DNA from 2 places in the Terrisporobacter hibernicus genome. Region 1 is predicted to be linked to the other one. Evidence: a T-box and tRNA genes for the amino acid it is inferred to sense, from the RefSeq annotation. Region 1 holds a T-box; the other holds one or more tRNA genes.
What was found. The T-box of region 1 lies ahead of leuS (leucine--tRNA ligase). A T-box ahead of a tRNA ligase gene usually reads a tRNA of that ligase, here a tRNA-Leu.
Positions count from the first base shown of each region.

Region 2: it encodes a tRNA-Leu, which carries the amino acid that the T-box ahead of leuS (leucine--tRNA ligase) is inferred to sense. The anticodon was not compared.

Region 1 covers NZ_CP081135.1:2,660,042-2,663,397, reverse strand. The annotation lists gene leuS (leucine--tRNA ligase) at 1-1,852, opposite strand, end outside; T-box leader at 1,967-2,163, opposite strand; gene rsfS (ribosome silencing factor) at 2,193-2,543, opposite strand; gene yqeK (bis(5'-nucleosyl)-tetraphosphatase (symmetrical) YqeK) at 2,694-3,278, opposite strand; gene nadD (nicotinate-nucleotide adenylyltransferase) at 3,279-3,356, opposite strand, start outside.
Region 2 covers NZ_CP081135.1:1,847,188-1,850,543, forward strand. The annotation lists tRNA gene JW646_RS08975 (tRNA-Val) at 76-151, opposite strand; tRNA gene JW646_RS08980 (tRNA-Arg) at 170-246, opposite strand; tRNA gene JW646_RS08985 (tRNA-Cys) at 256-330, opposite strand; tRNA gene JW646_RS08990 (tRNA-Lys) at 340-415, opposite strand; tRNA gene JW646_RS08995 (tRNA-His) at 428-504, opposite strand; tRNA gene JW646_RS09000 (tRNA-Pro) at 540-616, opposite strand; tRNA gene JW646_RS09005 (tRNA-Ile) at 627-703, opposite strand; tRNA gene JW646_RS09010 (tRNA-Met) at 727-803, opposite strand; tRNA gene JW646_RS09015 (tRNA-Phe) at 818-893, opposite strand; tRNA gene JW646_RS09020 (tRNA-Ser) at 899-987, opposite strand; tRNA gene JW646_RS09025 (tRNA-Gln) at 1,040-1,115, opposite strand; tRNA gene JW646_RS09030 (tRNA-Arg) at 1,125-1,201, opposite strand; tRNA gene JW646_RS09035 (tRNA-Leu) at 1,219-1,302, opposite strand; tRNA gene JW646_RS09040 (tRNA-Tyr) at 1,314-1,398, opposite strand; tRNA gene JW646_RS09045 (tRNA-Thr) at 1,410-1,484, opposite strand; tRNA gene JW646_RS09050 (tRNA-Asp) at 1,500-1,576, opposite strand; tRNA gene JW646_RS09055 (tRNA-Val) at 1,592-1,667, opposite strand; tRNA gene JW646_RS09060 (tRNA-Gly) at 1,682-1,755, opposite strand; tRNA gene JW646_RS09065 (tRNA-Glu) at 1,757-1,831, opposite strand; tRNA gene JW646_RS09070 (tRNA-Leu) at 1,882-1,971, opposite strand; tRNA gene JW646_RS09075 (tRNA-Asn) at 1,979-2,053, opposite strand; tRNA gene JW646_RS09080 (tRNA-Cys) at 2,057-2,131, opposite strand; tRNA gene JW646_RS09085 (tRNA-Lys) at 2,140-2,215, opposite strand; tRNA gene JW646_RS09090 (tRNA-His) at 2,228-2,304, opposite strand; tRNA gene JW646_RS09095 (tRNA-Pro) at 2,320-2,396, opposite strand; tRNA gene JW646_RS09100 (tRNA-Ile) at 2,408-2,484, opposite strand; tRNA gene JW646_RS09105 (tRNA-Met) at 2,507-2,583, opposite strand; tRNA gene JW646_RS09110 (tRNA-Phe) at 2,598-2,673, opposite strand; tRNA gene JW646_RS09115 (tRNA-Ser) at 2,677-2,765, opposite strand; tRNA gene JW646_RS09120 (tRNA-Lys) at 2,773-2,848, opposite strand; tRNA gene JW646_RS09125 (tRNA-Gln) at 2,858-2,933, opposite strand; tRNA gene JW646_RS09130 (tRNA-Arg) at 2,943-3,019, opposite strand; tRNA gene JW646_RS09135 (tRNA-Gly) at 3,041-3,115, opposite strand; tRNA gene JW646_RS09140 (tRNA-Leu) at 3,138-3,221, opposite strand; tRNA gene JW646_RS09145 (tRNA-Tyr) at 3,232-3,316, opposite strand; tRNA gene JW646_RS09150 (tRNA-Thr) at 3,322-3,356, opposite strand, start outside.

The DNA of each region.
Region 1 (3,356 bases):
TTAAGAATCTGAAGCATCCTTCAACACCTTGTTCTGACCAGTCTAAGTCTCTTTCTGGTGGAGCTGCGAATAATACAAATAATCTAGCTGTATCTGCTCCATATTTGTTGATTATTTCTATAGGTGATACAGTATTACCTTTAGATTTACTCATTTTACTTCCATCCATTAAAACCATACCTTGAGTAAGTAAGTTTTTGAATGGTTCATCAAAGTCTAACATTCCCATTGATTTGAATGCTTTAACAAAGAATCTAGCGTAAAGTAAATGCATTATAGCATGCTCTACTCCACCTATATATTGATCTACTGGCATCCATTTGTTTACTAATTCTTTACTGAATGGTTCCTCAGTATTTTTAGGATCTATATATCTTAAGAAGTACCAAGATGAATCAACAAATGTATCCATAGTATCAACTTCTCTTCTCGCTTCTTTTCCACAGTGTGGACAAGGAGTTGTTTTGAATGCTTGAGAAGTAGTAAGTGGAGATTCTCCTTTTCCTGTGAATTCAACATCTGTAGGAAGTAATACTGGTAAATCTTTTTTATCTACAGGTACTATTCCACAGTCATCACAGTAAACAACTGGTATTGGGCATCCCCAGTATCTTTGTCTAGATAATAACCAGTCTCTAAGTCTGTAGTTAGTAGTCTTCTTTCCTCTATTATCTTTAGCAAGTTTTTCAACTATACCTTCAAATGCATCTGAAGCGTTCATTCCATTGAATTCTTCTGAGTTTATCATTTTATTGTCTTCATCTATAACAGGTATTATATCTAAACCAAATTTTTCAGCAAACTCTTTATCTCTATCATCATGAGCTGGAACTGCCATTATAGCACCAGTACCATAGTCAGCTAATACATAGTTTGCTATCCAAACTGGTATTTTCTTGTTATTTACTGGGTTTATAACATATTTACCAATAAACATACCTTCTTTTTCTACATCAGAAGCAGTTCTTTCTATTTCTGTCTTAGTGTGCATTTTTGCTATAAAAGCATTAACGTCGGCTTCATATTCAGTTCCTACAACTAATTCTTGAACAAGTTCACTTTCCGGAGCTAAAACCATGAAAGTAACGCCATACGTAGTATCTGGTCTAGTAGTGTATACTGTCATAGATTTGTCAGTTCCGTCTATATCAAATACTAATTCAGCACCATTAGATTTTCCAATCCAGTTTCTTTGCATTGTTTTAACTTTTTCTGGCCATCCATCTAAAGTGTCTAAGTCATTTAGTAATTCCTCAGCAAATGCAGTAGTTTTGAAATACCATTGTTCTAAATCTTTTTTAACAACTACGCTATCACATCTATCGCAAAGACCTCCAACAACTTGCTCATTAGCAAGAACTGTCTCACAAGATGGACACCAATTAACAAAAGATTTTTTCTTATAAGCAAGACCTGCCTCTAAGAATTTCAAGAATATTTCTTGTGTAAATCTATAATATTCTGGAGTAGAAGTAGCTACTTCTCTTTCCCAGTCATAACTTAATCCTAATAATTTTAATTGGCCTTTCATATCTTCTATGTTTGCCATAGTCCATTTATGTGGATGTACTCCATGTTTTATAGCTGCATTTTCAGCTGGTAAACCAAATGAATCCCATCCCATTGGATGAAGTACATTGTATCCTTCCATTTTCTTGAATCTAGCAACTACGTCACCTATAGAGTAGTTTCTAACATGCCCCATATGTATGTTTCCTGATGGGTAAGGGAACATCTCTAAAGCATAATAATTTGGTTTTGAAGAATCTGTTGTGTCAGTTTTATATTGATTATTCTCTGTCCATGTTTTTTGCCATTTGTCTTCAATCTTTTTAAAATTGTAAACGCTCATGATTTACCTCCTAAGTATTCTCTGTAATAATTTCCATAAGTATTATTTTATCCAAATTAAGAAATTCTAAAATTTCTTAATAGTATTAAAAAAATCCCCGTCCTAAACTTTACGTTTAGGGACGAGGATATATTTTCGCGGTACCACCCTAATTAGTTTACAAAAGTAAACTCTCTTAGACAGTTTTTATGCCAACTACGGCCAAATAATTCAATGTTAGCAAGTTCAAAAATAGTTTATGCTGATTCACACCAAATATCAGCTCTCTGAAATAAACAAAGTTTTCTACTACTCTAACTTATTTGATTTCAATCTTTATTTTTCTATAATATTAACATCTTTATGCTAAAGTGTCAACATCCACGTATGGAGCATCTTTCCATAGTTTTTCTAAGTTATAGAATCCTCTATTTTCTTCATCAAATACGTGAACCATTACATCACCATAATCAAGTAATATCCAATTTTGAGTTTCATATCCCTCTTTTGATCTTGGTTCTATTCCGTGCTCTGTTAACGCATCTTGTACATTATCTGCTATTGCTTTAACTTGTCTTGTAGAACCAGCAGTTGCTATAACAAAATAATCACATAGAGAAGATACTTTCCCTATATTTATTATTGATATATCTTGACCTAATTTATCATCAATTGCATCGTAAACAATCTTTGTCATTTGTTCAACAGTCATGTTAGTCATATTCCGTCTCCTTTCAATTTTAAAGCTACCTAGTTATTATATCATAAATATTTGTATTATTACTATTATATATACAAATTTAAAAATTTGCGCCTATTATTATACAATCTGACAATACTATTTTCCATAAATATAATTATTCTAGTTAAAAGTACCTATAATCAACTCTTCTAAGATATAATTTCTAGCTTTTATAGTTCTTGGGTGTATTAACTGGTTGTTATCTATTACAAATTTTATAGTATTATTGAAGGATAAAAGTAATGCTTCTTCTAACTTACCACTATAGGTTAGTTCTCTCAACTCTTCTACTCTTGGAAAGTTTCTATCTTCTTCTATTAAGTCAGCCATATATATTATTTTTTCTAAAAGAGACATATTTTCCTTTCCTGTAGTATGATATTTTATTGCATTTATAATTTCTTCATCCTTAATACTAAATATATCTACTGCTACATAAGAACCTATAACGCTATGAGATAGGGCTATATTGTTTACTTCCAAAGGATCTAGTTCTACATTAAATCTTTTTATGCTATCTTCAATTTGTTCATCTGTAAAATATTTAGCACAATCATGAACAAGTCCAGCAATCTCCGCTTTTTCTTTGTCACACTTATATATTTCACTTAGCTTTACTGCACATTTTGATACATTTAAAGAATGTTTTAATCTTCTTTCAGGTAACATCCCTTTTAGTGTTTTTTCTATTTGTTTTATATCCATTTACTCAACTCCAAAATTGTATAAACCCTTTTCCTTTATATATGATTCCACATTTTCAGGTATTAGGTACCTAACTGA
Region 2 (3,356 bases), 810 kb from region 1:
TTTTTATTAAAGCAATAATATTTATAACTTATTTTATATATTAAAAAACCTCTAGTTTGTTAACTAGAGGATAATTGGTGGGACCAACAGGGCTCGAACCTGTGACCCCCTGCTTGTAAGGCAGGTGCTCTCCCAGCTGAGCTATGGTCCCGGGATTTTTATTAATAAGTGGTGCGCCCAGAGGGACTCGAACCCCCAACCTTCTGATTCGTAGTCAGACACTCTATCCAGTTGAGCTATAGGCGCATGTTTAAATGGAGGCGACACCCAGATTCGAACTGGGGATGAAGGAGTTGCAGTCCTCTACCTTAGCCACTTGGTCATGTCGCCTTTTTATATTGGTGACCCATCGGAGATTCGAACTCCGGACACCTTGATTAAAAGTCAAGTGCTCTACCGACTGAGCTAATGAGTCATATGTTTTTTATGGGGTGGATAATGAGATTCGAACTCACGGCCTCCAGAGCCACAATCTGGCGCTCTAACCAACTGAGCTATACCCACCATAATCTAATGCACTAGTTTTATTTTTTAGTTGATGGTCGAGGTGAAGGGACTCGAACCCCCGGCCCCATGGTCCCAAACCAAGTGCGCTACCAAACTGCGCTACACCTCGAACTAAAAAGTGGTGGACCATCAGGGACTCGAACCCCAGACCTACCGGTTATGAGCCGGGCGCTCTAACCAACTGAGCTAATGGTCCACGTTATATTATTAAAATTCAAATGGTAGCGGTAACAGGAGTCGAACCTGTGACCTTTCGGGTATGAACCGAACGCTCTAGCCAACTAAGCTATACCGCCACAATATTTAAATATGGTGCCCAGAGGCGGAATCGAACCACCGACACGGGGATTTTCAGTCCCCTGCTCTACCGACTGAGCTATCTGGGCGCTATTGGCGGAGAGGGTGGGATTCGAACCCACGGTGCCGTTAAGCATCACTGGTTTTCAAGACCAGCTCCTTAAACCACTCGGACACCTCTCCTTATAGTTTCCTTTATGCTCTATCTAGTGAGCACTAAGTTGCTAATTTAATATGGCTGGGGATGCAGGACTCGAACCTACGCATGCATGAGTCAAAGTCATGTGCCTTACCGACTTGGCTAATCCCCAATATATAAGTGGTGAGCGCACAGGGATTCGAACCCCGGACACACGCCTTAGAAGGGCGTTGCTCTATCCAGCTGAGCTATGCACCCACATTATAAAATAAAAGTGGTGCGGATGAAGGGAGTCGAACCCCCACGCCAATGGCGCTAGATCCTAAGTCTAGTGCGTCTGCCAATTCCGCCACATCCGCGTACTTTAAGTTGGTGGAGGATGGTGGATTCGAACCACCGAAAGCACAGCTAACAGATTTACAGTCTGCCCCCTTTGGCCACTCGGGAAATCCTCCGCATATATAAATGGAGCTGGTGATAGGAATCGAACCTACAACCTGCTGATTACAAGTCAGCTGCTCTACCGTTGAGCCACACCAGCTTAGATAAAATCAAATGGCGACCTGGAAGGGGTTCGAACCCTCGACCTCCAGCGTGACAGGCTGGCATTCTAACCAACTGAACTACCAGGCCGCGTTTATGTTTTTATGGTGGGACCAACAGGGCTCGAACCTGTGACCCCCTGCTTGTAAGGCAGGTGCTCTCCCAGCTGAGCTATGGTCCCGGGATAAATTTAAATGGAGCGGGTGAAGGGGATCGAACCCTCACAGCCGGCTTGGAAGGCCGGAACTCTACCATTGAGCTACACCCGCATGGTGACTCATAGGGGAATCGAACCCCTGTTACCGCCGTGAAAGGGCGGTGTCTTGACCGCTTGACCAATGAGCCATTCATATGTCATTTACTTTTTTTGCGCTTACTCATTTGTCTCGCAAAATTGGTGCCGAAGACCGGAATCGAACCGGTACGAAAGTATAAGTTTCGCAGGATTTTAAGTCCTGTGCGTCTGCCAGTTCCGCCACTTCGGCACTTTCTTGGCTCCAAGGGAGGGACTCGAACCCTCAGCCTATCGGTTAACAGCCGAGTGCTCCACCGTTGAGCTACCTTGGAATATGGAGGCGACACCCAGATTCGAACTGGGGATGAAGGAGTTGCAGTCCTCTACCTTAGCCACTTGGTCATGTCGCCATATTTAGTGGTGACCCATCGGAGATTCGAACTCCGGACACCTTGATTAAAAGTCAAGTGCTCTACCGACTGAGCTAATGAGTCATATATTTTTTATGGGGTGGATAATGAGATTCGAACTCACGGCCTCCAGAGCCACAATCTGGCGCTCTAACCAACTGAGCTATACCCACCATAATTGATAAAAGTGGTCGAGGTGAAGGGACTCGAACCCCCGGCCCCATGGTCCCAAACCAAGTGCGCTACCAAACTGCGCTACACCTCGAACTAAAAAAGTGGTGGACCATCAGGGACTCGAACCCCAGACCTACCGGTTATGAGCCGGGCGCTCTAACCAACTGAGCTAATGGTCCACGTTTATTATTAAAATTTAAATGGTAGCGGTAACAGGAGTCGAACCTGTGACCTTTCGGGTATGAACCGAACGCTCTAGCCAACTAAGCTATACCGCCACAATATTTAAATATGGTGCCCAGAGGCGGAATCGAACCACCGACACGGGGATTTTCAGTCCCCTGCTCTACCGACTGAGCTATCTGGGCATCTGGCGGAGAGGGTGGGATTCGAACCCACGGTGCCGTTAAGCATCACTGGTTTTCAAGACCAGCTCCTTAAACCACTCGGACACCTCTCCAAGTTAATGGTGACCCATCGGAGATTCGAACTCCGGACACCTTGATTAAAAGTCAAGTGCTCTACCGACTGAGCTAATGAGTCATATTTATATGGCTGGGGATGCAGGACTCGAACCTACGCATGCATGAGTCAAAGTCATGTGCCTTACCGACTTGGCTAATCCCCAATATATAAGTGGTGAGCGCACAGGGATTCGAACCCCGGACACACGCCTTAGAAGGGCGTTGCTCTATCCAGCTGAGCTATGCACCCACATATATTGTTTGTTTTGTTTGGAGCGGGAAACGAGATTCGAACTCGCGACTTCAACCTTGGCAAGGTTGCGCTCTACCACTGAACTATTCCCGCATACTAGGTATAGTTAAAAAAGTGGTGCGGATGAAGGGAGTCGAACCCCCACGCCAATGGCGCTAGATCCTAAGTCTAGTGCGTCTGCCAATTCCGCCACATCCGCATACTTCTTTTGGTGGAGGATGGTGGATTCGAACCACCGAAAGCACAGCTAACAGATTTACAGTCTGCCCCCTTTGGCCACTCGGGAAATCCTCCATGTTTGGAGCTGGTGATAGGAATCGAACCTACAACCTGC